One region of the Shewanella sp. DC2-4 genome, then DNA from elsewhere that is predicted to be linked to it. Evidence: predicted binding sites of a transcription regulator. Region 1 holds the regulator's gene; each other region holds the start of a gene.
What was found. The regulator LexA, encoded in region 1, represses DNA repair genes until DNA is damaged. The targets are predictions, from matches to a motif close to TACTGTATNNNNATACAGTA.
Positions count from the first base shown of each region.

Region 2: the regulator LexA is predicted to act here: its motif matches at 2,057-2,076, upstream of HQQ92_RS08410 (YebG family protein).
Region 3: the regulator LexA is predicted to act here: its motif matches at 6,753-6,772, upstream of dinB (DNA polymerase IV).
Region 4: the regulator LexA is predicted to act here: its motif matches at 6,007-6,026, upstream of recA (recombinase RecA).

Region 1 covers NZ_JABRVR010000002.1:4,690,513-4,698,784, forward strand. The annotation lists gene HQQ92_RS21265 (ribonuclease T2) at 1-1,037, shown strand, start outside; gene HQQ92_RS21270 (VOC family protein) at 1,114-1,887, opposite strand; gene mtr (tryptophan permease) at 2,036-3,292, opposite strand; partial or broken gene plsB (glycerol-3-phosphate 1-O-acyltransferase PlsB) at 3,292-5,716, opposite strand; gene lexA (transcriptional repressor LexA) at 5,877-6,497, shown strand; gene HQQ92_RS21290 (cell division inhibitor SulA) at 6,494-7,006, shown strand; gene coxB (cytochrome c oxidase subunit II) at 7,410-8,272, shown strand, end outside.
Region 2 covers NZ_JABRVR010000002.1:1,728,655-1,736,926, reverse strand. The annotation lists gene prc (carboxy terminal-processing peptidase) at 1-331, opposite strand, end outside; gene proQ (RNA chaperone ProQ) at 360-989, opposite strand; gene HQQ92_RS08415 (GAF domain-containing protein) at 1,270-1,728, opposite strand; gene HQQ92_RS08410 (YebG family protein) at 1,746-2,045, opposite strand; gene HQQ92_RS08405 (paraquat-inducible protein A) at 2,252-2,884, shown strand; gene HQQ92_RS08400 (paraquat-inducible protein A) at 2,886-3,503, shown strand; gene HQQ92_RS08395 (PqiB family protein) at 3,490-6,129, shown strand; gene HQQ92_RS08390 (nucleoside recognition domain-containing protein) at 6,272-7,498, opposite strand; gene rsmF (16S rRNA (cytosine(1407)-C(5))-methyltransferase RsmF) at 7,723-8,272, shown strand, end outside.
Region 3 covers NZ_JABRVR010000002.1:3,268,212-3,276,483, forward strand. The annotation lists gene HQQ92_RS15000 (aminoacyl-histidine dipeptidase) at 1-989, shown strand, start outside; gene HQQ92_RS15005 (cache domain-containing protein) at 1,236-1,790, shown strand; gene HQQ92_RS15010 (methyl-accepting chemotaxis protein) at 1,884-3,530, shown strand; gene HQQ92_RS15015 (DMT family transporter) at 3,684-4,616, opposite strand; gene HQQ92_RS15020 (LysR family transcriptional regulator) at 4,709-5,608, shown strand; gene dinB (DNA polymerase IV) at 5,653-6,729, opposite strand; gene bfr (bacterioferritin) at 6,933-7,400, opposite strand; gene bfr (bacterioferritin) at 7,410-7,883, opposite strand; gene nqrM ((Na+)-NQR maturation NqrM) at 8,137-8,272, opposite strand, start outside.
Region 4 covers NZ_JABRVR010000002.1:903,545-911,816, reverse strand. The annotation lists gene csrA (carbon storage regulator CsrA) at 1-15, opposite strand, end outside; gene HQQ92_RS04645 (aspartate kinase) at 134-1,390, opposite strand; gene alaS (alanine--tRNA ligase) at 1,400-4,024, opposite strand; gene HQQ92_RS04635 (regulatory protein RecX) at 4,344-4,814, opposite strand; gene recA (recombinase RecA) at 4,832-5,899, opposite strand; gene mutS (DNA mismatch repair protein MutS) at 6,302-8,272, shown strand, end outside.

The DNA of each region.
Region 1 (8,272 bases):
CCGCACCCGCAACTGGTGAATTCGTTGCCGACAAACGCTGTGAGCTATTTCAATCGAAAAATAAGCAGACGAACCCAGACCAATGGCAGAGCAATATTGGTGAGCGCTACCCTGTACTTGAAATCCTCGGCAATAGCGCTAAACCTGATTGGCTTAGAGTGCGCACCAATGCGGTGAAGTCTCCCATGCGTTGGATCAGCGGCGATTGTGGTCAATATCTATCTAATGTTGCTGGCAGTAATTTATCAACACCTGCAACGGCGGCGGAACCGGCGCAAACAACCACGGCATCGGACATCAAAGCAAAAAGCCGAGATAGCCTTAAAGAGCATGGTACCCCAGAGAAACGCCAAGGGAATCAATGTCAAATCGGTGGCGAATTCGATGCTAACGTGCTCGCATTAAGCTGGCAAAGCACCTTTTGTGAACTCTATGGCCGCCGTAAAGCCGAATGCCGCGCCCTCAGCCAAACGCCAGAATCGAGCCAATGGCAACACTTCAGCCTGCACGGACTGTGGCCGAATAAACAACAATGCGGCACGCGATATGGCTATTGCAGCACAGTCAAACTGCAACCGAATGATTTCTGTACTTATCCGGAGTTTGAACTGAATCCATCGGTGCGCAAAAATTTAGAAGAAGTCATGCCAAGCGCCCAATATGGCACCTGTTTAGAACGCCACGAATGGTGGAAACACGGCACTTGCCGTAGCCAAGACCCTAACGAGTACTTTTTATTGGCAACCCAGCTGACCCAAGCGGTCAATGCCTCGGCATGGGTACAAAAATTTATTCATGACAACATAGGTAAGAGTGTCAGTAAAAGTGAGTTAAACCAAAGTTTTGATGGCAGCTTCGGTCAAGGCGCTCACACTAAAATGAGTCTAGAATGTGGCAAGGGATTACTAAGTGAAATCCGCATTAACTTGCCCGAAGTCATTAAAACTTCTGACTCCTTACCTAGCCTACTCGCCAAAGCCAATAAGGCCTCAAAAGGCTCCTGCCCTGAAACAATCATGATTGATAACGCTAATTAAACAAATGGTTAGACAAATAAAAACGGCGATTTAGCATCGCCGTTTTTAACCTTAATGACAGCACTTAATATGGCAATCACATCTGATTAAGCTTGATCACCGCAAAGGTAGCGCCTTGGGCGTCAGCAATGACAGAAAATCGTCCCACATCAGGGATATCACTAGGCGGAATGCACACTTGCGCGCCTAAGCTTTGGGCTTTCTCAGCAAACGCATCGCAATCCGCCACCACAAAATAGAGCAACCAGTGGGGAGAAATATCGCCCCATTCAGGCATTATCGTCATCATGCCGCCGATGGATTGACCATCAAGCTGCCATTCTGAGTATTCAATGTCAGGCATGTCACTTGGTATGTTGGTCCAAGGGAAGATTTTGCAGTAAAAGGCTTCTTCAGTACGCGGCTCTTTGCAAGCCAGCTCAACCCAGCAAAGGGTATTGAGTTCACCCTGACGGCGAGCACCTATGTGGTTCTTCGCTTGCCATAAAGCAAAGCGTGCGCCTTCAGGATCGCTGACCTGCGCCATCACGCCCGCATCACCCACAATATGCGGCCCCATGTGCACTTGGCCGCCCGCCGCTTGAATCGCTGCAATGCTGGCATCGATATCATCGACGGCAAAGTAGATACGCCAGTGGCTGGGGATATGTGCTTCTGACTCAGGGATTTGATACATGGCGCCTAAGTCATCTCCCGCTAAATTAAATAGCGAAAAGTGACCTTCAGGGATGGGCATTTCAACCGAGTTCCAACCAAATAACGCTTGGTAAAATGCTGTTGCTCCCTGCCAATCATGGCTTGCAAGTTCAACCCAACATGCATGTCCTTGTGCGTACTGAGTCATTTTCATTATCGGCTCCTTTGTCTTAACAATCATTCGAGTTAAGCCTGAGTTTGTATTTCTGTCCAGTATTCAGGTTAAAAAGATCTGCAAGACAAAACTCAACCACTAAAGACAAAAAAGCCCTCACATAGAGGGCTTAAATCATCACAACAAATTAGGAATATTGCGGCAGTAAATTTGCCATCGCGAGCAGATGACATGCACCTGTGACTATGCCAAATAACACCACAAGAATAATCAGCGGTGTACCGCCTATCACTCTAAAACCTGTGCTATCGGGGAACAACTGCCGCGATTTATAAGCCATCAGCGCCGGGACAATTACCGCCCACACAGTTGCCGCTAATGCCGCAAAGCCAATCGCTACTAAGAAGCCATCGGGGAACAATAATCCTAAAATCGTCGGCGGCACAAAGGTCACTAACGCGGTTTTCATTCGGCCAGAGCGTGAATCATCAAAACCAAACAAATCGGCGAGATAATCGAACAGACCTAAGGTCACCCCTAAGAAAGATGAAGCCACGGCTAAGTTAGCAAACAGGGTCAACATACTGTTTAACCAGCTACTCGCCATCACCTCAGACAAAGCGCCCACCAACACACCCATATTGCCGCCTTGGGCAATAATGTCGATAAACTGGCTGCGGGGAATATTGCCCATAGTCGCCACTAACCAACAGGCATAAATCACCAGCGCGATAAAGGTGCCGACGAAAATCGCCTTGATAATGGTGGAGGAATCTTTGCCGTAATACTTCACTAAGCTGGGAACGTTACCATGGTAGCCGAAGCTGGCGAGACCAAAGGGCAGCGCCGCCCACAGATAAGGTGAAAAACGGTTATTACCATCGGGTTCGAGCAACTTAGTCACATCAATTTCGATCAATAAATTGCCGATCGCGAGGAAGAAGGTAATGATCATACCGCCGAGCATAATCGTGGTAATCCGATCCACGGCTTTAGTACTGATCAATACTATACTCGCCAATACTATGGCAAACACCAGCCCTGCCACGCTTTGCGGTAACTCAATTCCCATGCCCTGCAAGCTGTGATTCACAATCGAACCACCGCCGCTGATATAGGCATAAGTCAAAATATACAACACGAAAGCGATAGAAACGCCGTTCACTATCCGCCAAAACTGCCCAAGAGTTTGCTTGCTTAAGGTATCGAAGCTAGCACCGGGTTCGAAATGTAAATTGGTTTCGAGCAACAATAAGCCCGACATCAACATGCAAAACCAAATACCCAATAACATTAAAATCGAATAGCCAAACCACATACCTGCACCGACCACGGGCAGAGAAAACATTCCAGCACCTACGGTAGTGCCAGCAATAATCATGGCACCACCAAGCAAGGACTTACCTGCGGGCTTATGCTTAGCCGCATTCATATGATTTGCCATTAAACTGTGTGCTCCGCGGTGACACTCGCCACTATCGTTTGTCTCACTGACGGACGTAATAAGCTATTGGCCTGATCTCGTATGCGATTGATATTGGACTTATCTTCACTATCCGCCAGATATCCCAATTCTTTGAGCTTAACGCTCAAGGTGCCGTAAAGTTTTTTATCATAGAACTCAGGCGCGGTAATGCCATGTAAAGCCCCTAAACGCTGGGCGAGTAAATGGCTCTCAGACTCAAGTTCTGAGCGCTCCATTTTAGGTCTGTTCGCTAACAGATTGAAAATAATAGCGTAGCGTTGCAGAGTTTCACTCACTGAACTGGCTAACAACAATAATTGGCTTGAGTGCTCAGGCACGACAGTTAAGGTATCAGTCTCAACCACTAAATCTTGCCCAATCAGGAAATCCAGCACTTGCTCAACATAGGCTGGTAAGTCTTTAATTCCCATGAAGAGTTCGGCTTTTAGCAGTGGATAAAAATCGGCAACGATTGAAACCACTTGCTGGCGCAGGATCTGTTCATTATGGGTTAAACAACTCGCAATTAATGAAGGAACAATAAATAAGTGAATGATATTGTTACGATAGTAAGTCATAGACACAGCCTGACTCGCTTCAATAGACACTATTTCCCCTAAAGGATCGGCACTAACAACAAACTTGTTCAGCTCTAAACCTTGCTGCACTAAATGCTTACCATCACCTTCGGCAACAGATGTATAAGAAGTGTAAGGCACTTTTTTGAGTAGGGTCAGATACAAATCAAGCTGACGCTCCAGCAGACTACGTTCTAAGGCGTTTTGATCTGTCGCCAGTAAAACTAAGCTAGTCAAAGTCACAGAACTCGCGGCTGCGGCATCATTGATACGCGTCATCACCCGATTAGCCAGCACGTTTACCGCTGGCGTTAACCAACTTGGTTTCTGCTCGGGATCATCGGCCAACTCAGCACGCCAGTTTGGCGCACGCTCATTTAAGAAATTTTGCAGGGTAATAGGCTCGCCAAAATTCACATAACCTTGGCCAAAATTACCTAATTTGCGAATGGCACCGAACACCTGCCACACAGATTCTTTTTTCTTTTTCTTACCGCTTAACTCTTTATGGTAAGTCGCCACTTCCATCACATGGTCATAGCCTAAATACACAGGCACAAGTGTGACAGGACGTTCAATACCGCGCAGTACGCTGTTCATCGTCATGGCGATCATGCCAGTTTTCGGCGCCAACAGACGGCCAGTACGTGAACGGCCACCTTCGGAGAAGTATTCCACTGAATAACCTTTAGCAAACAGCTGATCTAAATACTCACGAAATACTGCGGTGTACAGCTTGTTACCATTAAAACTACGGCGGATGAAGAAGGCACCACCGCGACGGAACATAGGTCCCGCGGGCCAGAAATTGAGGTTAATGCCAGCAGCAATGTGCGGCGGAACCATGCCTTGATAATACAAAATATACGATAACAGTAGGTAATCCATGTGGCTACGATGGCAAGGCACATAAACAATTTCGTGGCCGTCGTGGTGCAGCTGGCGAACTTGCTCGGCACCTTTAATGTTGATCCCGCTGTAAAGCTTGTTCCACAGCCAAGTTAAGAAACGCTCAGCAATACGCACTAAACTATCTGAGTAATCGGCAGCGATTTCATCGAGATACTCAATAGCCGTCTCGCGCGCTTGGGTCTCAGAAATCTTTTTACTGGCGGCTTCTTCTTGAATCGCTTTGCGCAGCGACTCAGATTTGAGCAACGAATGAAACAGTGCTTGGCGGTTTGGCAGCACAGGCCCTGTCATTACCTTACGTTGACGACGGAAATGCACGCGCGCAACCCGTGCTAACTTATGGGCAATCCCCATGTCGGTGCCATGTTCGTCAGCCATGTAACGCAGGGATACGGCATTCGAAAACTGCACGAAGTTATGTCGACCTAAGAACAGAATCATCAAGCACTTGCGTAGCCAAGTCGGGTTTTCCCGCTCAAATACGGCCGCCTTCATAGTGTCGTCTTCTTTCCCTCGGCGTTCGACCCCAATACAAGCTCACGGGCACAAGTTGAATATCCAATTCAGGACGTTCCTTATGCACGGCTAACAAACGCATAAAGCATTCGAGGAAAGGCTCATTACCAGCACGTTCGCCAAACAGTGGCTTACGTCCTTGAAGACAGACAACCCGAGGCGCAATCACACCATTAGCCACTAGAGGCTCATAAGGGCTTGGTAAGCCTAACTTAGCCGTTATTTCGCTCAAAGCAGCGATGTCAGTGAGGGATTCTGTTTTCATCACATAAACAAGGGGTCTGGAAGCATCCAGATTCAGATCGGCAAAGGGATCCTGAGGCACCACAATAGTGTGCACTAAGTGTTTTTGGATCCAACGTAATGATTTCAACCAAAGAGAGTCGTGTTTAGGCATTATTCTTATGCAATTAAGTGCGTTTACTAGCCCGATAGAATACCAGACTATGGGCAATATTCGCTAATTCTCTCCAACATAGCTAAAAAGTGGTTAATACTTGCGCTGCAAATAATACTGTATATACTAACAGTAACTGTATAGAAAAACAGGAAACACCATGAGACCTTTGACGCCACGCCAAGCTGAAATTTTAGAGCTAATTAAACGAAATATTGCCGATACTGGCATGCCACCCACTCGGGCAGAAATCGCAACCCGTTTAGGTTTTAAGAGCGCCAATGCGGCTGAAGAACACCTTAAAGCGTTGGCGAAAAAGGGCTGCATTGAGATCATGCCTGGCACATCTCGGGGCATTCGTCTGCCTGCGGAAATCGAAGATTTGACTGAAACAGGTTTACCGCTCATCGGCCAAGTGGCCGCAGGTGAACCTATCCTCGCCCAAGAACATGTTGAACAGTACTACCAAGTCGACCCAAGCATGTTCCATCCCGCCGCCGATTTTTTACTGCGAGTAAAAGGCGACAGCATGAAAAATATCGGCATTCTCGAAGGTGATTTACTGGCAGTTCATAAAGTAGAACAAGCTAGAAATGGTCAAGTGGTTGTCGCTAGAGTCGATGACGATGTCACTGTTAAACGTTTCGAAAAAAAAGGTAATGTGGTCTATCTACATGCCGAAAATGAAGATTACTCCCCGATTAAAGTGGATTTAGGCTTCCAAAGTTTAACAATTGAAGGACTCGCCGTCGGTGTGATCCGTAATGGAGATTGGCTATGAATAAACTACTTGGCAATGCCCCCCGCCATCCGGGCTTGTGGCTCGATGAAGTCCGTGATGCCGACTATGACTGGCACCATGCGCCTATCGCCTGCATGCCAACTAAGACTCAAGGTCGCCAAGAATTAATTCATCTGAGTGCACAACTCGCTCAGTTAAGCCAACAGGGCCGTTGGTTAGTGCTCATCAACCCACCAAGTATTGGCTACAAGCAAACGCTCGCTAACGCGGGTGTGCGTATGGATAGAGTTTTGCTGGTACATGCTAAAGATGAAGTCGAAACCCTGTGGGCGATGGAAAAAGCCCTGACAAGTGGTACGTCCAGTGCAGTCATTACTTGGACTCAATCATTAGATGCGCGGGATAATCGACGCCTACAAATCGTGGCTAAAAGTGCCAGAGCTATGGGCATAGTGCTTGAAGACGTAAACAGTCACTTACATGCAGACGTACGTATTGAGCAAGGCAATCTCTTCGGCCAGCAATCTTTTTTTAGCGCTGTACACTAAATATTCATTTAATTTTTTACCTTGAAAGCCGCCTCACCTATGAATGTGAGGCTTTTTTTTGGCAATTTTTCAGATAATTAGATAAATAAGTGATCTTGATCAATATTTAAACAGCAAGTATGGTTGATTAAGTCGGTGATGATATATCACCCACCGTGGTCAATGAATCGAGTATTTATCGAACTCGAAGCGCCACTAAAAATAGAGAACAGATTTATTTCAGCAGTATGTGCCAGCGTGGCTAATTACCAGCAGTAACAATACTTGATTAAAAGTAACAGCCGCCAACGCACGTTGAAGTCAAAAAAGCTTTTTTGGGAACTGAAGAGTTTGCATAGAGTTGAGACTTACTGTGTTGCTCTTCTTTGTAGTTGCTATTCGCAATTGGCAGAGGAGAAGTCTTGTGAAGCAATTGTTGTATTGTTTACTCGTGGTGCTTTTCGCACCACCGTTGACCGCCGCAGACATGCGGTTCAACATGACCCCTGGCGTGACCGAGATCAGTGGCAAGGTTTATCACTTGCACATGACCATCTTGTATATCTGCTGCGCAATAGGCCTAGTGGTCTTTGGCGTCATGATTTACGCCATGATCAACCACAGAAAATCCAAAGGCGCTGTCGCGTCCCACTTTCACGAAAGCACTAAAGTTGAAATCGCTTGGACGATTCTGCCATTTATCATTTTGATCTTAATGGCGATTCCAGCGACAAAAACTTTAATCGCAATGGAAGATCCCAGCAACGCCGATCTCACCGTAAAAGTCACGGGTTCCCAATGGAAATGGCATTACAGCTATTTCGATCAAGATATTGATTTTTATAGCATACTGACAACACCCAGAGCACAAATCGAAGGCACCGAAACCAAGGGTGAAAACTATCTATTGGAAGTCGATAAACCGCTCGTTCTACCGATAAACCGCAAAATCCGCTTTCTGATGACTTCAGAGGATGTCATCCATTCTTGGTGGGTGCCCGCCTTTGCAATTAAGAAAGATGCCAATCCAGGATTTATCAATGAGGCCTGGACTCGCATCGACAAACCCGGCATTTACCGTGGTCAATGCGCCGAGCTCTGCGGTAAAGACCATGGTTTTATGCCTATCGTAGTACAAGCGTTACCCGAAGCCGAGTTTGAGGCTTGGGTCACAGAGCAGAAACAAGCCGCAGGTGCTGCGGCTGAAGCCGCTCAAGCCGCTTTATCACAAACCCTAAGTAAAGAAGAGTTGATGACTCAAGGTGAACAAGTTTACCTCGGGCACTG
Region 2 (8,272 bases), 3.0 Mb from region 1:
CAGGCTCAAGTTCACCAGAACTGAGCATGTCATCGAATTGGGTAGCATAAGGTTTAAAACTATCGACATCCGCTTGGGTTAACACATTGCGGCGATAGTCCAATTGCTGTAGATAACGATCAAAAATTTGCGCAGAAAAGGCGTCATCAAGATTGAATCTATGATAGTGCGAACGAGTGTATAAGTCCGTTACCCTTTTGCTCGCAACCTTATGTTGCGCTTCCTGCTTGAGAGTGGGTAACTCGCTGATTTGAATCGTGGGTGGTACGGCCCAAGCCGAGAATCCGACAAAAACAGTGGCGATCGAGGTAGCCAAAGTGAGTTTTCGCATCAACAAGTTACTCCGTTTTAATAAATGATTACAGCAGGATATGTTCTGCTCTAACTTTAATCGTTAGGCCACTATCAAGCTGAACATGAATATCTTCCTTGTTAATGTCAGTAATCACACCGGCTACGGGTGTCATACCTAATTTAACATTGACGCGTTGTTTTTTCGTTAAATCAGTTAATTGTGCTTGAACATAATTGACGACTGGCGCTGCAGCTTTTGGTGCAGGCTTAGCAGGACGCTCAGTTTTAGGACGCTGAGGAACAGCCACCTTTTTAGGTGCTTTCTTCGCCGCGGGCTTAGGTGCAAGTGCTGCACGTTTCGCTTTGGCCTTATCCTGACTCTCTTTCAACATGGCTTGAGCATGATCAATGTGCTCTTGCTCTAACTCGCCGCAAGGTTCGCCATCCAGGTTTACGCGTTGTGCGCCTGCTTTAACGCACTTTAAATAGCGCCAACTGCTGGTGTAACGTCTCAAGGCAACTCTGAGCTGAGTTTTACTGACTTTAGAATCATCAGCCAACCTTTCAGCCAAATCTTGAAACAATCCGATTTTTAATGGCTTAGTTTCACCTTCAGCAATAAAGCACAAAGGAAATGTTTCATACAAATACGCCAAAATTGCATTGGTGTCGGTCAACTTTTCTGTTGATTCCATCATTACTTCCACAGTCAAAAAGGGACATCGATTCGAGGTGATATATATCAGCTTCTTACATGTCGTTTATCTTCGTTAAACTCAATATTGAGTCAACGTACAAATTAGCATCCTAGCCGCGTTTACTAAAGTTAAAAAATATACCTTAACAAATTTTGACAGCTCAAAACACTAAGCTTATTCATTGCATGCCAATCAAACCAGCTTAATGCGTGCAGGCGCATATTATAAGGCGCACGCCACCGATTGCGACTATGAATTATGCGTTATTGTACGCAAATTAATCAAATAGGCAGTTTTCAAAACTTTTAACCAGTAATTCCAGCCCCTTTTGGTCTTCTTCATCGAAACGATCGAAGATAGGACTGTCAATATCGAGCACGGCAACCACGTTACCTTGCGCACGAACTGGCACAACGATTTCAGAATTACTGGCAGAATCACAGGCAATATGACCATCAAATTGATGGACATCAGCCACTCGCTGAGTTTGATTAGTGAATGCTGCAGTACCACACACACCTTTTCCTAACGGAATGCGTGTACAAGCCACTTTACCTTGAAACGGGCCTAATACTAGTTGTTCGCCACGCATAACGTAGAATCCCACCCAGTTCAGCTCAGTTAAATTATCATTGAGCAAGGCTGAAAAATTCGCCATCGCCGCAACAAGGTCGTCTTCCCCTTCCAACAAGGCCAAGGCTTGACGGTTAAGTGACTCATAAAATTTCGATTTCATTACATTTCCTAACAATTTTATTCTGCTGCTTCGGTCTTTTTAGCCGCTTTTTTCGCTGCAGGCGGATTCGTTGGCGTACTATTAACCTGAACTGCGCCTTTAAGCAAGTTCGTCAGCTCATCTTTATTGTTAGCAAAATAGAATGCGAGCTTTTCGCCCACACTTTCATCTATACCCAAATCAGCTTTTTGAATGAAGGGGATAAGGTTATCGGCGATATCGAGCATCTTATCGTAGGCATCAGCCTCCTTCTTAGATGTGAATGTCATCTTTTCAACCCCTTCTCTGACCACGACAAACTGTGTTATTACTGCCATGACTGCCCTCGCACTGTTTTTATATACAGTAACTAGAGTGACATAGATTGAACTTGTGATGCAAGTGTTCTGATTAATCTGATATTATTAGCGTACTTTCGTTGCCAAGATTATAAAGCGCTAGACGTGGCTTAACAGCTAACTAGCACGACACTTTGCACCGATCTCGCTGTTATTACTCCTATTAGGCTAATATATATTTTTATATGCATGAAAACGCAGCAGAAAATTCAGTAACCCTATGCCGCTCCTGCGATTTAGCAGTCCGCAAACGTGCCTTGCCTAGCGGCGTTAGAGCAATCTGTCCTCGTTGCAGCACTGCACTTTATGACACGCCATACTGCTCTGTGAATGGTATGTTAGCCCTATGTATTTCGGCATTAGTGTTTTATTTCCCTGCCAATTTTTTACCCGTACTCGAGATCCACTTTTTCGGTAGTATTCGTACTACTACGGTTTTCCAAGGGGCATTTGCAGTATTTGACCAAGGCTATTGGGTTGTAGGTGTCGCCGTACTTGCCGCAGCTGTGATAGGTCCAGGCTTATTACTGTTATCGATATTGACACAGATTTTAATTGTAAAATGGGGGTTGAGTAGCCTTTTTTGGCGTAACTCATTGAAGCAGTTATTAAAATTTCATGGTATCTTATCGCAGCTCACTATGCTGGAAATTTATGTGATCAGCTTCTTAGTTTCATCATTTCAGCTATCTGATTTTTCGGACATTTATTTTGGTATGGGCACATTTTGCTTCACTATGCTGTTTCTCGTGACCTTGTTTCTACAAAGAGAATACGACTTAGAACATATGTGGACGTTATTGGAAGGTCATAGCTGATATGAAACAACAAGGTAAAGATATCGGCCTATGTCTCTGTAAAGTGTGTCGCCAACTCAACAGCAGTGAACTCAGGCACTGTCAGCGCTGTGAAACTGAGTTGCACGTCAGAGACTATTCCAGCCTGCAAAAAAGTTGGGCTTTGTTGATTACCGCTGCCATCTTGCTGGTGCCAGCCAACATTTACCCTATCACTATGCTGACCAACCAAGGCCAAGTACGGCACGACACGATTTTTTCGGGCATTTTGCATTTAGTGCATTCAGATATGCTGCCTATTGCAATCATAGTGTTTACCGCCAGTATTTTAGTACCATGGATTAAAATCATCGGCTTATCCATTTATCTGTGTGCGATCAGCTTTGACATTCCGATTTCAAAAAAGAAATTGATGGTGGGTTTTCACATCATCGAATGGATTGGCCGCTGGTCAATGCTCGATTTATTTGTCATCTCAATCACAGTGGCATTAGTGAACATGGGACAATTACTCGACGCGAAACCTGCGCCTGCGGCTACCGCATTTGCCTTGGTTATTCTGTTAACTCAGTTAGCCGCAAAAGTTTTAGACACTCGTTTACTCTGGGATCGATTGGAACCTCAAGATGACACAAATTGAATCGCCGAAAGTTGTAAAGAAAAAACTCTTTTCGCCCATTTGGCTGCTTCCTATTGTCGCGTTGGCATTAGGTGCTTGGCTGGGCATTAAGAGCATTAAAGAATCGGGGGTTGAAATTCAAATTCACTTTCCGAGCGCCACTGGGATTGATGTGGGTAAAACCTTAGTCAAATACCAAGGTTTGACTGTCGGTAAAGTGAAAGACATTGGCATAGATGAAGATCTCAAAGGCGTGAACGTCAAGGTCATGATGGACTACCGCGCTAAGCCATTCTTGAATAAAGAAACCCTCTTCTGGCTTGTCACACCTAAAGCAAGTATTACAGGTGTTGAAGGCTTAGATGCGCTGTTTTCGGGTAACTATATTGCCATCCAACCAGGGAAAGGTAATGCCTCGACCTTTTTTGAAGCAGAACGCCAACCGCCGCCGATGCAAATCGGCTCAGAAGGTGTGATGGTCGAATTGACCTCCGATAAACTCGGTTCGCTCGATGTTGGCTCGCCAATATTTTTCCGCCAAATCCCTGTGGGTAGCGTGGTCAGCTATCGTTTAGATGGCAATCAAAGAGTCATTATCAGCGCTTTCATTCAAGAGCAATACGCGCGATTAGTGAAGAAAAATTCTCACTTTTGGAATGTTTCTGGCATCAAAATTGATGCTTCACTAACTGGAGTTAAAGTCAGTTCAGAGAGTTTGGCGTCCATTCTGGCTGGCGGCGTGAGTTTCAGCTCTGACGATAAAGCAGACATAGCTAAAAACGGTGACGTTTTTTCGCTTTATGATTCAGAAACCACCGCCCTTGGCGGCATAGAAATAAACCTAACCATGGCTGATGCTAACGGTGTCGACAAAGGTACCCGCATCGTTTATCGCGGCATGAGCATTGGCAGTATTTTAAGTAAACAACTCACGTCCAATGGTGTTACAGCCGTGGCTAAGTTTGAACCTCAATACGGTTCACTGTTAACTAACGACGGGGTGTTTTGGCTTGAAGGTGCTGATATTTCCCTCTCAGGCATTAAGAATCCAGAACGCTTACTGACAGGTAGCGTGATCAACTTCCTGCCAGGCATAAACACCAAAAGCGCGGTACCAAGCAGCTTTGCCTTACAATCAAAGGCACCTGATTTACTGCAATCGAAGAAGCGTTTCTTGACCTTAACCTCAGCCGAAAACATGGGCATTTCAGCGGGCGCTCAAGTTCGCTTCAAGCAAATACCCATCGGTTCAGTGCTTGCGGTTAAGTTAACCAAAGATTTATCGGCAGTGGAATACCAACTAGAGCTACAACCTGAGTTTGCCAGTCTAATACGCAGCGACAGCTATTTTGTGCCTGAGTCAGCATTAACGGTAAACGCATCGTTAGACGGTGTCTCAGTCAAAGCAAGGGATTTTACAACGCTCACTCAAGGTGCCGTTAGCTTGATCCAAGGTCACAGCGACACACCTTTAGCTGCTAACAGCGCTCTGACCCTCTTTAGCTCTGTGGATGCCGCGACAGCTTTTTATGATCGTCAGCAGCAAGTGCATTTAACGTTAATCAGTCAAGATGGCGCCGATGTCAGCCAAGGCTCACCGATTTACTATAAAAAAATGCAAATTGGCACAGTTGACTCAGTGAACTGGCAAAGCAAAACCGAAGACTTCACTATCAAGCTCGCTATCGACAAACAGTTTCAACCCTTGCTGAAAAAGCCAAAAGTATTCTGGCGTAACAGCGCCGTGGATATCAGTGCCAGTCTTGCCGGTATTGATGTCGCCGTTGCCCCGCTACAAGGAGCATTAAAGGGCAGCATCAGTCTGGGACTGCTTGATAGCAATGACAAAGTGAGCAATACAATCCCGTTAAAACTCTATGAGAGCAAGCAGTTGGCATTAACTCAGGCGCAGGCAATTCGCCTCACATTACCCGCCTCCAGCAAGCTTACGGCCAAGGCAGCGATTCGTTATCAAGGTCATCAAGTGGGTGAAGTGTCGCAGGTGAAGCTCAATGCGGATCTCAATACACTCACAGCTAGCGCATATCTCTACGGGGAATATGCCGAACATTTCAGCCGCAGTGACTGTGAATATCATTTAGTGGATGCACAAATTTCTCTGGCGGGGATCAAAGCGCCAGAAACGCTGATCACAGGTCCTTACATAGGAGTCTTACCGGGTAAGGGCAGTCAAAAAGCGACCCAGTTTGTTGCCAACCTCGCTGCCAGCAGCTATGCCAATGTTGCCGAAGATGCGCTGAAATTCATTCTAGAAGATACTAGCCTAGGCTCAATGAAAGTCGGCACACCTATCTTCTTCAGAGGGATTAAAGTCGGTCAAATCGACGGTTATAGCCTATCGACACAGGGGAATAGTGTATTGATGCAGGCCCATATCGAGGCACAGTACAGTCACTTAGTGAATCAAAGCAGTCAGTTCTGGGATGCCTCAGGGATTAAAGTCGATGTAGGCCTCTTCTCTGGTGCCCAAATCGAAGCGGGCTCGCTGGAAACCTTACTCGCTGGCGGCATCAATGTGGCGACTAAGGACACGACTCAAGAGGGTAATCATTTAGCGACTGGCACAGTATTAAGATTACAACACAAAGCCGAAAACGAATGGCAGCAATGGGCACCAGCCCAGTAATTTTTTTCATCAAAATACTTACACCAACGCACTAATATTAAAGCTCTTATAAATAAATCAGGCGCATAATGCGCCTGATTTATTTTTAGCTTCTCTCGCAATGTTATTGGGACATTCTAGATCGCTCAATACTCTAGCCCCCTTATCCATAAAACCAATAACAAACAGCAATCGCGGCGCTGATCCCAGCAAAGTCCGCAGTTAAACCGCAAGCCAAGGCGTGGCGTCCATGGCGAATACCCACAGAACCAAAATACACAGCGAGAACATAGAAAGTGGTTTCAGTGCTACCCTGAAAAATCGCCGCTAATCGACCCGCAAAGGAATCTACTCCGTGGTGATCCATTGTCTCAAGCATCATGGCTCTGGCGCCTGAGCCACTAAAAGGTTTCATCAGCGCGGTCGGCATAGCATCGACAAAACGCGTATCAAAACCTAATATCCGCACACCAGTGGCAATCAAGTGCAACAGATAATCCAAGGCGCCGGATGCACGCAGTAAACCAATCGCTAATAGCATGGCGAGCAAATAAGGGATCAATTGGATGGATTGGGCAAAACCCGCCTTCGCCCCATCAATAAACTCATCATAAACCGCCACCTTGCGAATGCCCGCAACAATCACGAAGGTAAATACCAATAACAGCAAAATACCATTGCCCATTGCCGTCGACACAGTGCCAATGGCCTCAGCACTTAAGGTCATCAGATAAAAACCACTCGCCACTAATCCTGAGAGCATCAAGGCGCCATAACCGAGCACCACTGAGTTTAATAATGAAATTCGCTGCACTAACGCCACAACCAGCAAGCCCGCCAATGTCGATGCCGAAGTAGCCAGTAAAATCGGCAAGAAAATATCCGCAGGCGCAGCGGCACCTTGCTGGGCACGGTAAAGGAATACCGTCACAGGCACTAAGGTCACAGAGGAAGTATTGAGTACTAAAAATAAGATTTGCGCATTCGTCGCCACGGTTTTTAGCGGATTTAAACTCTGCAAATCATGCATCGCCTTTAAACCAAGTGGTGTGGCAGCATTATCTAACCCAAAGATATTCGCTGTTAAATTCATCGTGATACTGCCAAAGGCCGGATGCCCCTTGGGCACTTCAGGCATCAAACGGCGCAGTAATGGCTCAAACACAAAGGCAATAGCGCCGACAACGCCAGCCTTTTCTCCTACCTGCATCAATCCCATCCACAGAGAAAGCACGCCAATCAGCCCAAGGGAAATTTCAGCGGCAAGCTTAGCGCTAGCAAATAATGCGACGACCGAAGCCGATAGGACTTCTATGTGCCCATTGAACAGTTGCACCGCTATTGCCAGCAATGCCGTGATAAAAAAAGCCAACCACACACGATTCAGCACGCTAATCCCCTTATTTTTATTTGTTTTTATTCTATTAGCTCATGGCTACTGAGTGCTAGCTTTATGGCGACTCATTCTGATATCGCTGAAATCGTCAAAGTATAAACATTAAATCACAATAGCAGCCTTGGCTGCTCGGGAGAAAATCTCAGACCCAATAAGGGATTATGATATACTCGCGCCAGTTGATACACAGTCTATTTTCCTATGGTTCAATGAAATCAATGGTCCAATTAAATCAAAATTTTATCGATACAATCACCCAAGAGCTCCCCGCCCATTTATCCATGGACGAGTTTATTGCCGCCTGCGACAGGCCGCTTAGACGTTCAATTCGGGTCAATACCTTAAAAATCAGCAGTGACGACTTTAAGACCTTGATGCAACCTAAGGGCTGGACGTTCGATCCTATTCCTTGGTGTGAAGACGGATTTTGGATCAGTTACGAAGAAGAACAACTCGGCAATGCCTTAGAGCACATTCAGGGCCTATTCTACATTCAAGAAGCCAGCTCTATGTTGCCGCCGACCGCACTTTTTACACCGAATGCACATTGGCAGTGCGTACTCGATCTCGCCTCCGCACCCGGTTCAAAAACCACTCAAATGGCCGCATTGATGCGAAACCAAGGCTTATTGGTGGCTAATGAGTATTCGGCGAGCCGCGTGAAAGTATTGCACGCCAATGTGCTGCGCATGGGCGCGAGCCACTGCGCCCTCACTCATTTCGATGGCCGTGTATTTGGCGAATACCTGTACGAAAGTTTTGATGCCG
Region 3 (8,272 bases), 1.4 Mb from region 1:
GCATGTTAGACGCTGATATTCTGATCAATACCGACTCAGAGCAAGAAGGTGAAATCTACATGGGCTGCGCCGGTGGCGTTGATGCTCAAATCACCCTGCCTATGGTGTGGCAAGCCTCTGAGCAAAGTTACTCAGCCTTTAGCCTGCACTTATCTGGCTTAAAAGGGGGTCACTCTGGTGTGAACATTCACTTAGGTCGTGGTAATGCCAACAAGCTATTGGCGCGTTTCCTCTTTGAAAACGCAGATGATTTAGCGTTGGAGTTGACCCAATTTAGCGGCGGTTCACTGCGTAATGCGATCCCACGTGAAGCCAACATCAGCTTTATGTTGCCAGAAGAAAACGTCAGCGCCTTAAACGAAAAAGTCGCTGAGTTTGAAGCGCTTATCCGCACCGAACTCGCCATTGCCGATCCCGATATGCGTTTAGTGTTAAACACTATCCCCACGCCAAAACGTGTGATGAGCGAAAACAGCCAAAATACCCTGATCGATTTGCTGCATGTGTGCCCGAACGGCGTGATCCGCATGAGTGATGAAGTCGAAGGTGTGACTGAAACCTCGCTCAACGTTGGCGTTATCAGCACTAACGATGAAGAAGTCACTATCCTGTGCCTTATCCGCTCGCTGATCGATTCTGGCCGTACTCAAGTCGAAGGCATGTTAACTGCGCTGACCAACTTAGCCGGAGCCGATATCGATTTAAGCGGTGCTTACCCAGGCTGGAAGCCAGATAACAGCTCACCTGTAATGGCGATAGTGCGCGAAACCTATCAAGACATTTACCACAAAGAGCCAGTGATCATGGTGATCCATGCTGGTCTCGAGTGCGGCCTATTCAAGAAACCCTATCCAGACATGGACATGGTCTCGATTGGTCCCACCATTCGCTATCCACACGGTCCAGACGAAATGGTAAACATCACCACAGTAGGCCAATATTGGACATTATTATTAGCCGTACTCGAGCGCATTCCAGTCAAGGCTTAATGTTCTAACCTTACCCAAGCTCACTCAATTCAAGGCCACATCTGCTCAAGTCAGATGTGGCCTTATTTTTTACCACGGCTTCTATTTGTGTGTAGAAATGCCATCGATAAAATTTTTATGAAAGAACTGAATAACTTGAATTTTCTACTATAGTTGTTCTGTCTTACCCTAACGTATTTTTGCTTATCGCGCTTTTAGAGATAACCGCTTTCCCCTTCAATACTGTGACCTTAAGGAATAGAGATCATGAAATTTGGTAAAATCTTGTCAGCCGCCGCACTACTGCTCAGCAGTAACCTCAGTTTCGCCGAAGAAGTCCCCAAAGCCGTTATCGACCTAGCCGATTCACTGATGCCATTAGGCAGAGAAGTGGTACTGGTGAATGCCGTTAAAGCGCAAAACGCCCAAGGCAAAAGCTTAGATTCAATCAAAACATTAGATGAAAAATGGATTGCCACCGCAGGTATTGATGACTTTATGTCATCCCTGATGAACAACGAAGCGGCTAAGTTTCTCACGACCTTCGAAGCCAGCAAACCTTACTACCAAGAAATTTTCCTCATGGACAATCAAGGCGCAAACGTCGCCATGATCAGTAAAACTTCAGATTATTGGCAGGGTGATGAAGATAAATGGCAAAAATCCTTCGCCAATGGCAAAGGTGATAAACACATAGGTCCGGTCAAATTTGACGAGAGCTCCCAAGCCTATCTAGTACAAATTTCTATTCCAGTGATGGATGGCGATGCTGCAATTGGTGCTATCACGATTGGGATCAACCTAGATCAATTTGGACTCTAATTACCAGAGAACGCCAGTGATGGGCTGCACTCTTACCACAGAGGTTATTGCGGCTCTCACCTTTTCAGTGTATCAATCAAGGAGGGCGTGACTATGGAATGGTATAAAGATCTATCCGTTAATCAGAAACTGACTTATCCAAGTCTGCTACTCGCTGGCGTAGTCATCTTCGCCTCTTCAACTGGCATTTTAGGACTCAAAGCCTTAAATCACAGCGCGAATACACTCGCGCTTGAATACTTACCTAGCCAATCTGAACTACTACAAGCCGATAAAGAGCTTTATCAAGCTCAAGTGGCCGAGCGCAGCCTGATGTTTGTTAACGTGGGCACAGACTCTTACAACGACCTTTTAAAGCAGCACACTAATAGTATCTCTCTCGTTAAAGAACATATTGATAAGTTTGCCGATGTGACCACAAGTCCCCTCGCTAAAGATAAGCTCAATGAATTGAATCACAGTTTCGATATTTGGCGAGCGACAACCACAGAAATCAGTAATCAACGCACCCAAAATGGCCGTAACGGTAGAACAACGGCGATTGATCTTAGTTTCGGTCAAGCAGCAACGCAATTCGAGCAACTACACCAGAACATTAATCATTTAATCAATGATTTAAACAGTAATACTACCGCAGCGATAGCCCAAGTAGATGATGATGCCAATCATGGACAACAGATGCAGTTAATTGCCTTAGCCATCAGTCTCTTGATCTGCATACTCTTTATCGTTGCACTGCCTAAACTCATCAGCAAACCGCTGGCGGTTTTACTCGCAAAAATCCACGACATTACCGATGGTGATGGCGATTTGACCGAACGAGTCCACTTAACCTCTAAAGACGAGCTTGGTGATCTCGCCAAGGCATTCAATCATTTTCTCGATAACTTACACGGTATTATCTCGCAATTTAAACAGTCTACATCAGAGCTCAACACCGCTGCCGAAGGTCTAGCCAAAACCAGCGCATCAGCAAAACATAACTTGATGGATCAACAAGCTGCCACCCACAGAATCGCCGATGCCAGCGATCATATTGCCGCCTCAGTACAAGAAGTATCAGTCAGTGCCAGTCATGCCGCCGATGCCGCTAAACAAGCCGACGTATTTACCGCCGACGGTCAGGCAAGAGTGAAAAAAACCATCAATGTGATTCGTGAACTTGCGGGAGATGTAGGCACGGCAGAAATGCAGATCAATAAACTCGAACAGGAAGGCCAACATATTGGCCGCGTGCTTGAGGTGATTCAAGCCATTGCCGAACAGACGAATCTATTAGCCCTTAATGCTGCAATTGAAGCGGCGCGCGCGGGCGAACAAGGACGCGGCTTTGCAGTGGTTGCCGATGAAGTGCGATCCCTTGCCTCTAAGACTCACCAATCCACCGAAGAAATTAAATTAATGATCGCCAATGTGCAAAATGGCACTCAAAGCGCTGTGGCGGCGATTAATATCGGTAATGAAAAGGCTATCTCAAGCGTAGAAGCCGCCAGTAATGCCGGTGAAGCCTTAGCGCATATTGCAGAAATGGTCAGCCAAATTAGTGAGATGAATAATCAAATCGCCCTAGCAGCTAAAGCGCAAACCACTATGGCCAACGAGAGTCATCAAAATATTCAACACATTGCCGAACAGTCGGAGGAGAGTCTACGAACCACTGATGAAATCTACGCAGCAAGCGTACAACTCTCGTCAATGGCGAGTAATCTCACTGCGCTGGTCAGCCGCTTTAAACTGTAATTTGTTGAGGGTGAAAGCTTTTATATAAGTTACCTTTTGTAAATCAGTGATGTTTGAAAAGTCCCCTCTAACGAATAAGGGAGCATAAACCTGTCGCAGTGATTATCTGAATTCAGGTGCTCCCTTATATTTAAACAGCAAAGCTAGCACTGATTAGCAGCGCTTAACCACTAAGCCTCTTGCCGCGCGCAGGTTGACTAACATAGGTAACATCAACGCAAGGATCACTATCAGCATCCCTACCAACTGAATTTCCGTCACCGCCTGCCCCATGGCTAACGCCGTTAATGCTGCAAAAACGGGCACGAGATTAAAAAAGATCGATGCCTTAGCGGGGCCAAGCGCTTTAACGCCGTTAATCCAAAACAGATAACCGAGCACAGTGGCGAACAAACCTATGTAGAGCACGCTAGAAAAAGCCGTTGCCGACACTTCCATCAACTCCAGCCAAGGGTGAAACTCACCTCGGCCAAGCCCAACCACGGACATAGACACACTGGCAGCTATCATACTCAGCAAGGTAAATGGCAACACAGGCAACCGATGGCCGACCCGTTGCGAACAAATGGTATAACCACTCCACGCCAACATGCCGGCGGCAATCATCACATCACCTTGGTTAAAACTAAAGTTGAGCAACTGCTGAACACTACCGTTGGTGATCACTAGCAGTACGCCCGCCAATCCACCCACTAAGCTAAACACTTGTTGTCTGCTGAGCCATTCACGCTGTAATAGCGCATTGACGATTGAAGTCACCAGCGGGCTGAGCGCCATAATCAAGGCACCATTGGCAGCAGAGGTATGCTGCAGGCCATTAAATAACGCCAGATTTAAGCCGCCCACACCAATCACACCCACTAACGCTATGACAATATATTGCACCAAACTCAATTTGGGCCAAACCTGACGAGTAAAAACGATATATAACGCTAGAGTCACAGCCGCAATGGTAAAACGCCAGAAGACGAGGGATTCTCCTGACATCTCCTCCAGCACTCGCTTAGCAATCGGAAACACACTGCCCCAGCTAAAAACGCAAATCAGTAGACAAACGAATGTCATGTAAGGTGTATGGGATTTCATATCGGCCTCTAGGGAGGTAATTGGGATTGAGCTTAGTTTATAAGTTTCATATATTATTAAAACACACAATATTGAGAGCTTAAATTCCAAATATGAAACTTAATTATTCCTTAGACGATATGCGCTTATTTTGGGTGGTGGCACAGCAAGGGAGTTTTAAGCTCGCGGCGCAGCATTTAGGCATTCCACCTTCAACCTTAAGCCGTCGAATCAATCTGTTAGAACAATCCTTAGGTCTGCGTTTACTGCACAGAGACGCCCATAAAGTCAACCTTACCGCCACAGGTCAGCGGTATCTCGAACGCTGCGGCCCGCTGTTTATCGAGTTAAACCAGGTATCTGGTGAGTTGCATGCGGATAAACATCAAGCGGTTGGCAAATTGCGGATCTCGGCGCCCATCAATACAACCTATCGCTGGCTAGGTGAATCACTCAACGCCTTCCAACGGCATTATCCCAATATTGATATCGATTTAAGTCTGTCGAACATGAATATCGATGTCAGTGAAAACGCCATCGATATCGCCTTTCGAGTGGGCGAACCTAAAGATCCCGATTGGATTGCAAGGCCACTTACCACGATTAGCTTTGTACTTTGCACCAGCACATCGGCAACGCAGTGGCATGCGCTGCAATCCATTGAAGAGCTGGATCAGCATCCGGTTATCATCGCCAAGCCCACAAAAACGTGGCGTTTACAGCACAATAGCACAGGGCAAAATGTCGAGTTTGAACCAAGGGGGAATATCAAACTAGCCGTCGATGATATGGCGATTGCCTGTCAGGCCGTGGTGGCGGGGCTTGGGATTGGACTCATACCCATCAGCATGGCGAGTGAACAGATACGAAGTGGCAAACTCATTCAAATACTGCCCGAGTGGCAAGGTATTCCGCGCACCGCCTACTTGATGTATCGCGATCGAGACAACCTGCCCTTACGGGTCAGACTGTTAATTGATTTTATGTTGGCGAATCCACCCGAGGCTTATTGAGCCAATGCAGGCATGAGTCTGCGGCTTATCGGCACCATAAACGGCTAGAGTGCTAAATCCAGCTGAGTCTGGCCGTTTAAGCTTGTGGCGACGACAAGAGTAGAATCGGTAAGGCCGACCGAAATACCCAATAGACGAATGCCACGGCCTTCTTGCCTTTCCATAGCCTGTGCGAGTAGCTCATAGAACATTACAATCGAGACTTCATCGCTGCGGTGCTCAATTGTAGTCTGCTTGAAATCGTTAAACTTAAGTTTGACCACCTGTTTATGTATTTTGCGTTCCTTAGCACTGCGACTTAAACGCAACGACAGTTCTTGGATCAAACTCGGCATCACCTGCTGGCACTGCTCTAAGCTATAAATATCCTTTGCTAACGTGGTTTCAACACCCACTGATTTGCGCTCTCTGTCGGCAGAAATACCCCGTTCATCTATGCCTTGGGAACGCTCAATCAACACGCCACCAAACTTACCGAATCGCGCTAAGAGCTCAGGTTTAGAATAAGCTTGCACATCACCACAGGTATTGAGCCCGAGCAAAGAGAGCTTTTCGGCGGTGACTTTACCAACACCGGGAATTTTACGCAGCGATAAGGTCTTAACAAACTCAGAAAGCGTCTCTGGCGTAATGACATATTGGCCGTTTGGCTTGTTCAGATCCGAGGCGACCTTAGCTAAAAATTTTACTGGCGCGATACCCGCCGATGCGGTTAAACCCGTTTCGGCTAAGATATCGCGACGAATGGCCTGCGCAATCAAGGTCGCAGAGCCCTTATATTGTTGGCACTCACTCACATCCAAATAAGCTTCATCTAAGGAAAGCGGCTCAATTAATTGGGTATATCTGGAAAATATTTCACGAATTTGTAGCGACACTTCTTTGTAAACCTGCATCCGGCCTGGTACTAAAATCAGCTCAGGGCACAACTTAAAGGCATAAGCCGTTGCCATTGCTGAACGTACACCGAATTTACGTGCCTCGTAACTACAAGTACTGATAACACCGCGACGGTCGCTACTGCCACCCACAGCTAAAGGCTTGCCACGGTACTCAGGAAAGTCGCGCATTTCCACAGCAGCAAAATAGCAGTCCATATCGATATGAATAATTTTTCGCACGTTGAATTCCTCCAACGCCAAAATACTGTATATAAAAACAGTAATCAAGTGTTCCTGATAGATTTGGGGCCAATAAGATGTGGCCTAGCGCTAGAAAAGAGAACAAGACAAGTGTGAGGAACAACAGACATGCTTAATAACTGAGTTTCCTAGGCCATTACACTCAGTGGCCTAGGTATTTACTCAACCTAACAATCTAAGGCTCACATCTTAGTTTGCAGGTAGTTTTGCAATCCAACACGATCAATAAGCCCAAGTTGTTTTTCGAGCCAATACATATGGTCAGACTCTGTATCGTCGAGTAATACTTCAAGGATTTCACGGGTCTGGTAATCTTGCTTCTGCTCACACAGTGCAATCACTTTGCGCAAATCGTCCGCGACCTTGTATTCGTAGGCGAGATCATTACGTAGCATCTCTTCTACATCTTTACCTATGTTCAATGCCTCACGGGCGGCAACATTGGGTGTACCTTCGAGGAATAAAATGCGCTGCACTAATTTGGCTGCATGGGCTTTCTCATCATCTGACTCATGGGCGATACGCTCATAGAGTTCATTCAGGCCCCAATCTTCATACATATGGGCATGGACAAAATACTGATCCATTGCCGAGAGTTCTCCCGTTAGGAGTCGATTTAACGCATCGATGACGTCTTTATCGCCTTTCATATCTTGCTCCTATTGGTCGCTAATTTGCGATTGTAGATAATTTTGAATACCGGTTAGCGTAATGAGCTCTTGCTGCGACTCGAGCCAATCTAAGTGCTCTTCTTCGTCTTCGAGAATATCTTCCAGCAGATCGCGGCTCACATAGTCCTGTTCGGCTTCACACAAGCTGATCGCATCACGCAGCAATGTAAGCTGCTCTTGCACCATGGCCAGATCGCAGTCGAGCATCTCTTGGCTATGTTCACCAATGCGAAGTTTTTCGAGTTGTTGCAGATTAGGCAGACCTTCCAAAAACAGCACTCGCTCGATGAGCTTATCGGCGTGCTTCATATCTTGGATGGATTTTTTGTATTCGACGTGGTTTAACTTCTCTAAGCCCCAATGTTTAAACATGCGGGCATGGAGGAAATATTGATTGATGGCGGTCAACTCACAGGTAAGCACCCGATTCAGTTGCCCAACCACTTTAGGATGACCTTTCATAAGTTACTATCCTTGGTAAGCGTGAAAAGATTGATCTAAATCAAGCTTCTAGCCTAGTACAATTTATCGACCAACTCAAATTATCTTTATATTTCACTCACTTAATGATGAAAAGCATTCTCATTCCTGCTTAGATTAACTTGCTATCCCACTCTAATCCCAAGGATAAATCTCAAATGATTAACCCGTGTAAGAAAATACGAGGCAAAAAAATAGCCCCCTAAATCGGAGGCTATGATCGAATCAAGACTATTTAGATAATGCGGTCTTTCGTTAACTTTTCACGACGCGCTTCTTCAGCGGCCATACGACGTTTACGTTTGTCACAAGGGTCATCACAATCACACGCTTTCTCAATCCCTAGAACACCTAAACCGCCACAACTTCCT
Region 4 (8,272 bases), 3.8 Mb from region 1:
AGTCAAAATCAGCATTCGATAGCTCCTTTATTTCTTAATTCAGCTTACACACGGCACTCATCCGGTAGATGGGCTTATTATAAGGTCAGCTTAGTACAAATTAATAGTATTCAATACTCAAACGGTTATTTAATTACACCTTATTTAGCTCGAAAGCGTGATGTAACGCCCGAACCGCCTTGTGTAAGTCCCTTTCATCGATAACGGTTGATAATTTACTCTCTGACGTCGTGAGTAACTTAGCATGAATAGTTTCATTACCCAAGACTTCTAACATCTTAGTCAATAATCCCATTTTTGCCTGTAAACCTTTGCCAACTAAAGATACTTTTGCACGTTGACGTTCGATAATCAATGGCCCGAGAGCAAGGCTTTCACTTAAGCCTTCGAGCTCATTAAGCAGAGTATCAACCTTAGCTTCTGCGAGCATAAAACTGACGCGACCCGAAGGATCATCCTCATGGATCCTCAATGGAGAAATAAATTCCACGTCGATTTCCAATCGAGTTAAGCAGCCTAACAACGCTTGATAGCGTTCACTGGTGGTAAACAGCCCTTCAATCGTCAGCGTTGCCAGCGCCTTATTAATCGCAATACCTTGCACTAACGAGGCAATCGTTAATTCCGACTCGTCGCCAAATTGGATTAACGTCCCCTGCCCAGCTTCAAAGCTCGACAATACTCGCAGCGGTACGCGAAAACGCTCGGCGTATTCAACAGAATCAGGATGCAATACTTTAGCGCCGAGCTTTGCCATTTCGAGCATCACATCAAACCCAATCACATCGAGGCGACGTGCACTGCTATCAATATTAGGATCTGTGGTAAATACCCCTGCCACATCGGTAAAAATCTGGCATTCATCGGCTTCTAACGCTGCCGCTAAGGCTACTGCAGTGGTATCTGAACCACCGCGTCCTAAGGTGGTCACTTCACCTTGAGGATCGATGCCCTGAAACCCTGCAACGATCGGCACAACACCGTCGGCTAACAGGGATTGCAAATACTCAGTATCGACGCGCTCGATACTGGCGCGGCCAAATTGACTATTTGTATGAATTTGCACTTGATCGCCCGTAAGGGATTTCGCTTTTATGCCGCGACGTTGTAGCGCCATCGACATCAAAGCAATACTCACTTGCTCACCCGTCGAGACTAGCATGTCTAACTCGCGCGCCGAGGCGCGCGGATTAATTTGTGCTGCAAGTGCAAACAGGCGATTCGTCTCACCCGCCATCGCGGATAAGACTAAAACTTGCTGCTCACCATTGTGAGCTGACTTTGTAATCTGCTCAGCGACCGCTTCGATACGTTCAATAGAACCCACCGAAGTGCCGCCGAACTTTTTCACAAAAAGCTTGCTACCACTAAGCTTTCGTTTTTGGGGCACAGCAACCTCTTAAGCTAGACGCTCAGTAATCCAAGGTAATACTTGAGCCAATGCCGCATCCAGATTTTCTGGCTGGCTACCGCCCGCTTGAGCCATATCAGGACGACCACCGCCTTTACCGCCCACTTGTGCAGCGACCATAGCGACTAGCTCACCCGCTTTGACTTTACCGATCAGATCGTTACTCACACCCGCGATCAGGTTAACTTTCCCTTCCTGCGCGGTACCAAGAACGATAATGGCCGATTTCAATTTCTGTTTTAATTCATCTTGCAAGCCACGTAATGAACTTGCCTCAACGCCGTCTAATTTTTTGATCAGTACGTTAACGCCATTAACTACAACGGCATCGCCCACTAAGTCTGCACTCGCTGCGGCCGCTAGCTTATCTTTCAGCTGCGCCATTTCTTTTTCGAGTTGCTTCATCTTATCGAGCTGCGCTTTTAACTTAGCCACCACTGAGTTGGCATCGCCTTTCAATAAGGCAGCGGCTTCTTCCAGTTCAGCTTGTTGCTGCGCCACATAAGCCATAGCAGCAGCGCCAGTCACGGCTTCGATGCGACGTACACCCGCAGCAATACCTGCTTCAGAGGTGATTTTAAATAAGCCGATATCGCCAGTGCGACCCACATGGGTACCGCCACACAATTCGATAGAGAAATCGCCCATAGTCACAACACGCACTTGTGAATCATATTTCTCACCAAAAAGTGCCATAGCGCCTTTCTCTTTAGCTTCATCTATGCCCATTTCAGCGGTTTTAAGTTCATGGTTACGACGAATTTGAGTGTTAACTAATTCTTCAACTTCTTTTAATTCAGCAGCTTTTACGCCTTCGAAATGGGAGAAGTCAAAACGTAAACGCTCAGGATCAACCAAAGACCCTTTTTGCGAGACATGAGTACCGAGCACTTGACGCAGTGCGGCATGCAGTAAATGCGTAACAGAATGGTTTAACTGTGTACGGTGACGCAGTTTTTTATCCACTTTCGCTTCAATAACTTGGCCAACGCTCAAGCTACCTGTAGCCAAAACACCTTGATGGCCCGTTGCTTGACCATACTTTTGCGTATCGTTTACCGTAAACTCAATACCATTCGCAACCAATTGGCCTTTATCGCCTACTTGACCGCCAGATTCAGCGTAGAAAGGTGTTACATCGAGCACGACAACGGCTTCATCACCCGCTTTGATCGCCGTCACTGACTCACCATTTTGATAAATCGCGGTGACCTTAGCTTGACCCGCTAATTCGGTGTAACCACTGAATGCAGTTTCAGTATCAATTTTCAGCGCAGCGTTATAATCTGCACCAAAGTTACCGGCAGCTTGTGCGCGGCTACGTTGCTCAGCCATGGCGACTTCGAAACCGGCTTCATCGACAATGATGTTGCGCTCACGGCAGACATCAGCGGTCAAATCCATTGGGAAGCCATAGGTGTCATACAACTTAAATACGGTTTCGCCGTCTAAGGTGTCACCTTTCAACTCGTTTAAGGCCGTATCTAAAATACCTAAACCACGTTCAAGCGTACGGGCAAATTGCTCTTCTTCCGCTTTCAGTGCTTTTTCAACAATCGCTTGAGTCTCAGCTAACCCTTTTGCTGCATCGCCCATCACCGCAATCAAAGACGGAACCAGCTTGTAGAAGAAAGCTTCGGTCGCACCTAACTTGTTACCATGGCGAACAGCGCGGCGAATAATACGGCGCAGCACATAACCACGGCCTTCATTCGACGGCATAACGCCATCGGCAATTAAAAATGCACATGAACGGATATGATCGGCAATGACTCGCAGCGACTTTTCAGATAAGTCACTAACACCAATGACCTCTGCGGCTTTAGCAATCAAAGTACGGAAAATATCGATTTCGTAGTTAGAATGTACGCCCTGCATAATCGCAGCAATACGCTCAATCCCCATGCCTGTATCAACCGAGGGCTTAGGCAAAGGTAACATTTCACCCGATGCTTGACGGTTGTACTGCATGAAAACGATGTTCCAGATTTCGATGAAACGATCACCATCTTCTTCAGGACTGCCAGGACGTCCGCCCCAAATATGATCACCATGATCATAAAAAATCTCAGTACATGGACCACAAGGACCGGTATCACCCATTTGCCAGAAGTTATCTGACGCAAAGGCAGCACCTTTATTGTCACCGATACGTATGATGTTCTCGGCAGCGACACCAATTTTTTTATTCCAGATTTCAAAGGCTTCATCATCTGTCTGATAAATAGTGACGCACAGACGTTCCTTAGGCAGCTTTAACGTTTCAGTTAAAAAAGTCCAACCCAAACGAATCGCTTCTTCTTTGAAATAATCTCCAAAACTGAAGTTACCTAGCATTTCGAAAAAGGTGTGATGACGTGCAGTGTAGCCAACGTTATCCAAATCGTTATGTTTACCACCAGCGCGTACACAACGTTGAGCAGTGGTCGCACGCGTATAATTGCGTTTGTCCATGCCAAGAAACACGTCCTTGAACTGGTTCATGCCTGCATTGGTAAATAAAAGTGTGGGATCGTTGCCTGGCACTAATGAACTACTGTCCACAACTTGATGACCATTGCTGCGGAAAAATTCGAGGAAAGCGCTTCTGAGCTCTGCTGTAGTTTGATACATGAAATCATCCTGAATTGGGTAAGCATTACCAGCTACGCCTTAGGCTAGCCGTATTTCTATTTGCCCAGCATTATAAGCAGACTAAGGAAGGACGACCAGTCTTGATTGGTGATATACACATCAGGAATTTAATATTTTAGCGTGAATCGCCCACACCAGAGTCACTAGAAGCAAAACGACAGGATAAAGCACAAATAAAGACGGCGTAAGTTTATCGCGGCACGGACAATATTTAAGCAAGTGAGTCTAATGTGGAGTACGAAATGGACAAGACCCATTGATGATATTTAGATGAGCTTTTACAGTCTTAGCTTCAAATTTAATAATCTTCATCGAGATCATTGGGATCTGAATCTAGTGCGTAAGTGATTTGATCGTAGCTAAAGCCTTGACCCATTAAAAAACGCACTCGTTTGGCCTTTTCCTTTGCGATGAGATCCCGAGCTTTAGAGCCCTTCACTTCTGTCACACGGGGAATGCCGTATTTTTTGGTGGCTTTATCTTTTGCTAGCTCAAACCAGTCACAATCACAATTAACCAAAGCGGCTTCAATACAGTCTTTAGATAAGCCTTTCTGTGCGATTGCTTGGCGGATGCGTATTGCACCGTGGCCTCGACTGATGTGGCTTCGCACCAACAGTTCGGCATAACGAGCATCATTAATAAAACCGGAGGATTCGCAAGCATCGAGTACAGGTTCGATATCGTTAAGTTCGAAACCTTTTTCGAGCAATTTATCGCGGATTTGTAAACGGGAATAATCGCGGCGCGCTAACAGCGCGACCGCAATTTGATGGGCTGACTGACTCAGAATACTTCGCCTGTCTCTAAATCAATATTGTCCTCAGTACTATCATCAGCTTTGGCAGCCAAGGCACTCGGATTACTCAAAAGCAACTCACGTAGCGTCTTGTCAATTTCAGCAGCAATAGCTGGGTTTTCAGTCAGATATTTGCCAGCATTAGCACGACCTTGGCCGATTTTATCGCCTTTATAGCTGTACCAAGCGCCCGCTTTTTCAATCAACTTATGGGCTACGCCTAAGTCTACTAACTCACCAGTACGGTTAATACCTTGGCCATAAAGGATTTGGAACTCAGCTTGCTTAAACGGCGCTGCAACCTTGTTTTTCACCACTTTAACGCGAGTTTCGTTACCGACCACTTCATCGCCGTCTTTAATGGCACCAGTGCGGCGAATGTCTAGGCGAACAGAAGCATAAAACTTCAGCGCATTACCACCGGTTGTAGTTTCTGGGTTACCGAACATCACACCAATCTTCATCCGAATTTGGTTGATGAAGATAAGTAAGGTGTTAGATTGCTTTAAGTTACCCGCAAGTTTACGCATAGCTTGGCTCATCATACGCGCCGCTAGGCCCATGTGAGAATCACCAATTTCGCCTTCGATTTCAGCTTTAGGCGTTAATGCCGCCACTGAGTCGACTACGATAACGTCAACAGCACCTGAGCGAGTTAAAGCATCACAAATCTCAAGCGCTTGCTCGCCGGTATCCGGTTGCGAACACAGCAGGTTATCAATATCTACGCCCAATTTTTTAGCATAAATAGGGTCTAGTGCATGCTCTGCATCGATAAAGGCACAGGTTTTGCCTTCACGTTGCGCTGCCGCAATCACTTCTAAAGTCAGTGTTGTTTTACCTGATGATTCAGGACCATAGATCTCAACGATACGACCCATTGGCAAACCGCCAGCACCTAAAGCAACGTCCAGAGACAGAGAACCGGTAGAAATGGTCTCAACATCCATAGAGCGATCTTCGCCCAGCTTCATGATGGAGCCTTTACCAAATTGTTTCTCAATTTGGATCAATACCGCAGCAAGTGCTTTCTCTTTATTTGGATCGACCTTCATTCCTGTTCCCTCATCAAGACAAGCATTAAGCTGTCAAAAGTGATATTCAATTTACAAACGGGTAATTCAAAAAGCCGCGCTTTTTGTCTTAATTCTGCTGACTAGTATACTGTACAATCATACAGTATCAAGACCTGTGACTGAATTATTTTTAGCTGATAGGATTTTTAATATGGCCAAGGTTTTAGCGAATATCAAATCAGATAATAGCTCCCTTTGATCAATATCCATCGTTAAGGGCTCAATTTTCGCTAAATTATTGCTAAGATTGGCGCAACAAATTTTGCGTGGTCTTTTTAGCTGAAAATTGTACAGCAGTCTTCCGCTTCCATAGCGCTTAATCACCCTTAACCACACAAACTGTATCGCCTTTAGGCAGTCACAACGGACGATAACGATTTAATGAATGTAATTGATACCGATGATTTAGAAAAACATACTCCTATGATGCGTCAATACTTGACGATGAAAGCAGAACATCACGATATGTTGCTGTTTTATCGCATGGGTGACTTCTACGAGTTGTTTTATGACGATGCTAAACGCGCTTCTGAGCTGTTAGGCATTTCACTCACTGCGCGCGGTAAAAGTGGTGGCGATCCTATTCCGATGGCGGGACTTCCTTACCATGCTGTGGAAGGCTATCTTGCAAAATTAGTTCAAATTGGTCAATCAGTTGCGATTTGCGAACAGATTGGCGATCCCGCGACATCTAAAGGGCCGGTAGAACGTAAAGTGGTGCGAATTGTCACGCCAGGCACCTTAACCGACGAAGCGTTGCTGCAGGAACGCCAAGACAATCTGTTAGCCGCGGTTTATCAAGGTAAAGTCGGTTTTGGTTATGCCACATTAGATGTTTCATCCGGACGTTTTGTGATTGCAGAGCTCGACACCCGAGAGTCATTAGAAGCGGAATTGCAACGCACTAATCCCGTTGAAATTCTCTACAGTGAAGACTTTGGTGAACTTGGACTACTTAACGGTTTTAAAGGCAAACGCCGTCGCCCCGAGTGGGAATTTGATTACGATACGAGTATCAAGTTACTACTGGCCCAGTTTGGCACGAAAGACTTGCATGGTTTTGGTATCGCAGATGCACGTTTATCACTGCAGGCTGCGGGTTGCTTGATGCAATATGTCAAAGACACACAGCGCACGGCACTGCCCCATATCAATGCCATTATCCGCTTCAATCAAACCGATAGCATAGTGCTTGATGCGGCAACGCGCCGAAATTTAGAACTCACTCAAAACCTTGCCGGTGGCCGCGATAATACCTTAGCGGCAGTATTGGATAATACGGCAACGCCTATGGGCAGCCGTATGTTACAACGCTGGATCCATCAGCCTCTGCGAGATCCTAAGCAAATCAAGGCGCGCCAACAGGCGGTGACTGAACTCCTCGATACCGCAGCCCACGAAGGTTTGCATGAGCAGTTAAAGGCACTTGGCGATATCGAACGTATCATGGCAAGGTTAGCCCTGCGTACTGCCCGTCCAAGGGACTTTGCACGTTTACGTCAAGCACTGGGCTTATTGCCTGAATTACAACTGAGTTTAAGTACACTGAGCGCGCCGCACACGACTCAATTGCGTCAACACTTAGGTGAGTTCCCCGCTGAGCAAGCCCTGCTTGAGCGCGCGATAGTCGATAATCCACCTATGCTTATCCGCGATGGCGGGGTGATCCGTGAAGGCTACAACAGCGAACTAGATGAATGGCGCGGTCTGAGCGAAGGAGCGAGTGATTACTTAGTACAACTTGAAGCCAGAGAAAAAGAACGTACTGGCATTAATACACTTAAAGTCGGCTATAACCGCGTACACGGCTATTACATCGAAGTAAGCCGCCTGCAATCCTCACAAGTACCGCTCAATTATCAACGACGCCAAACACTTAAGAATATGGAGCGTTATATCACGCCTGAACTTAAGGAATACGAAGAAAAAGTCCTCTCGAGCCAAGGTAAAGCGCTGGCACTCGAAAAGCAGTTATGGGAACAGTTGTTCGATCTTATTCTGCCAAAGTTGCATGAATTACAAGCCTTTGCTAGAGCGGCGGCTGAGCTTGATGTACTGAGTAACTTTGCCGAGCGTGCCGAAACCTTGGGCTACACTTGTCCAGAGCTGAGCCAAGATATCGGCGTACAAATAGACGCAGGTCGCCATCCAGTGGTGGAGCGTGTTAGCCAAACGCCGTTTATCGCTAACCCAGTGACCTTGCACAATCAAAGACGTATGTTGATTGTCACCGGACCCAACATGGGCGGTAAATCGACCTATATGCGTCAAGTCGCCTTGATTACGCTGATGGCCCATATTGGTTGTTTTGTTCCAGCAGATCGCGCCCTGATTGGCCCGATTGATCGCATC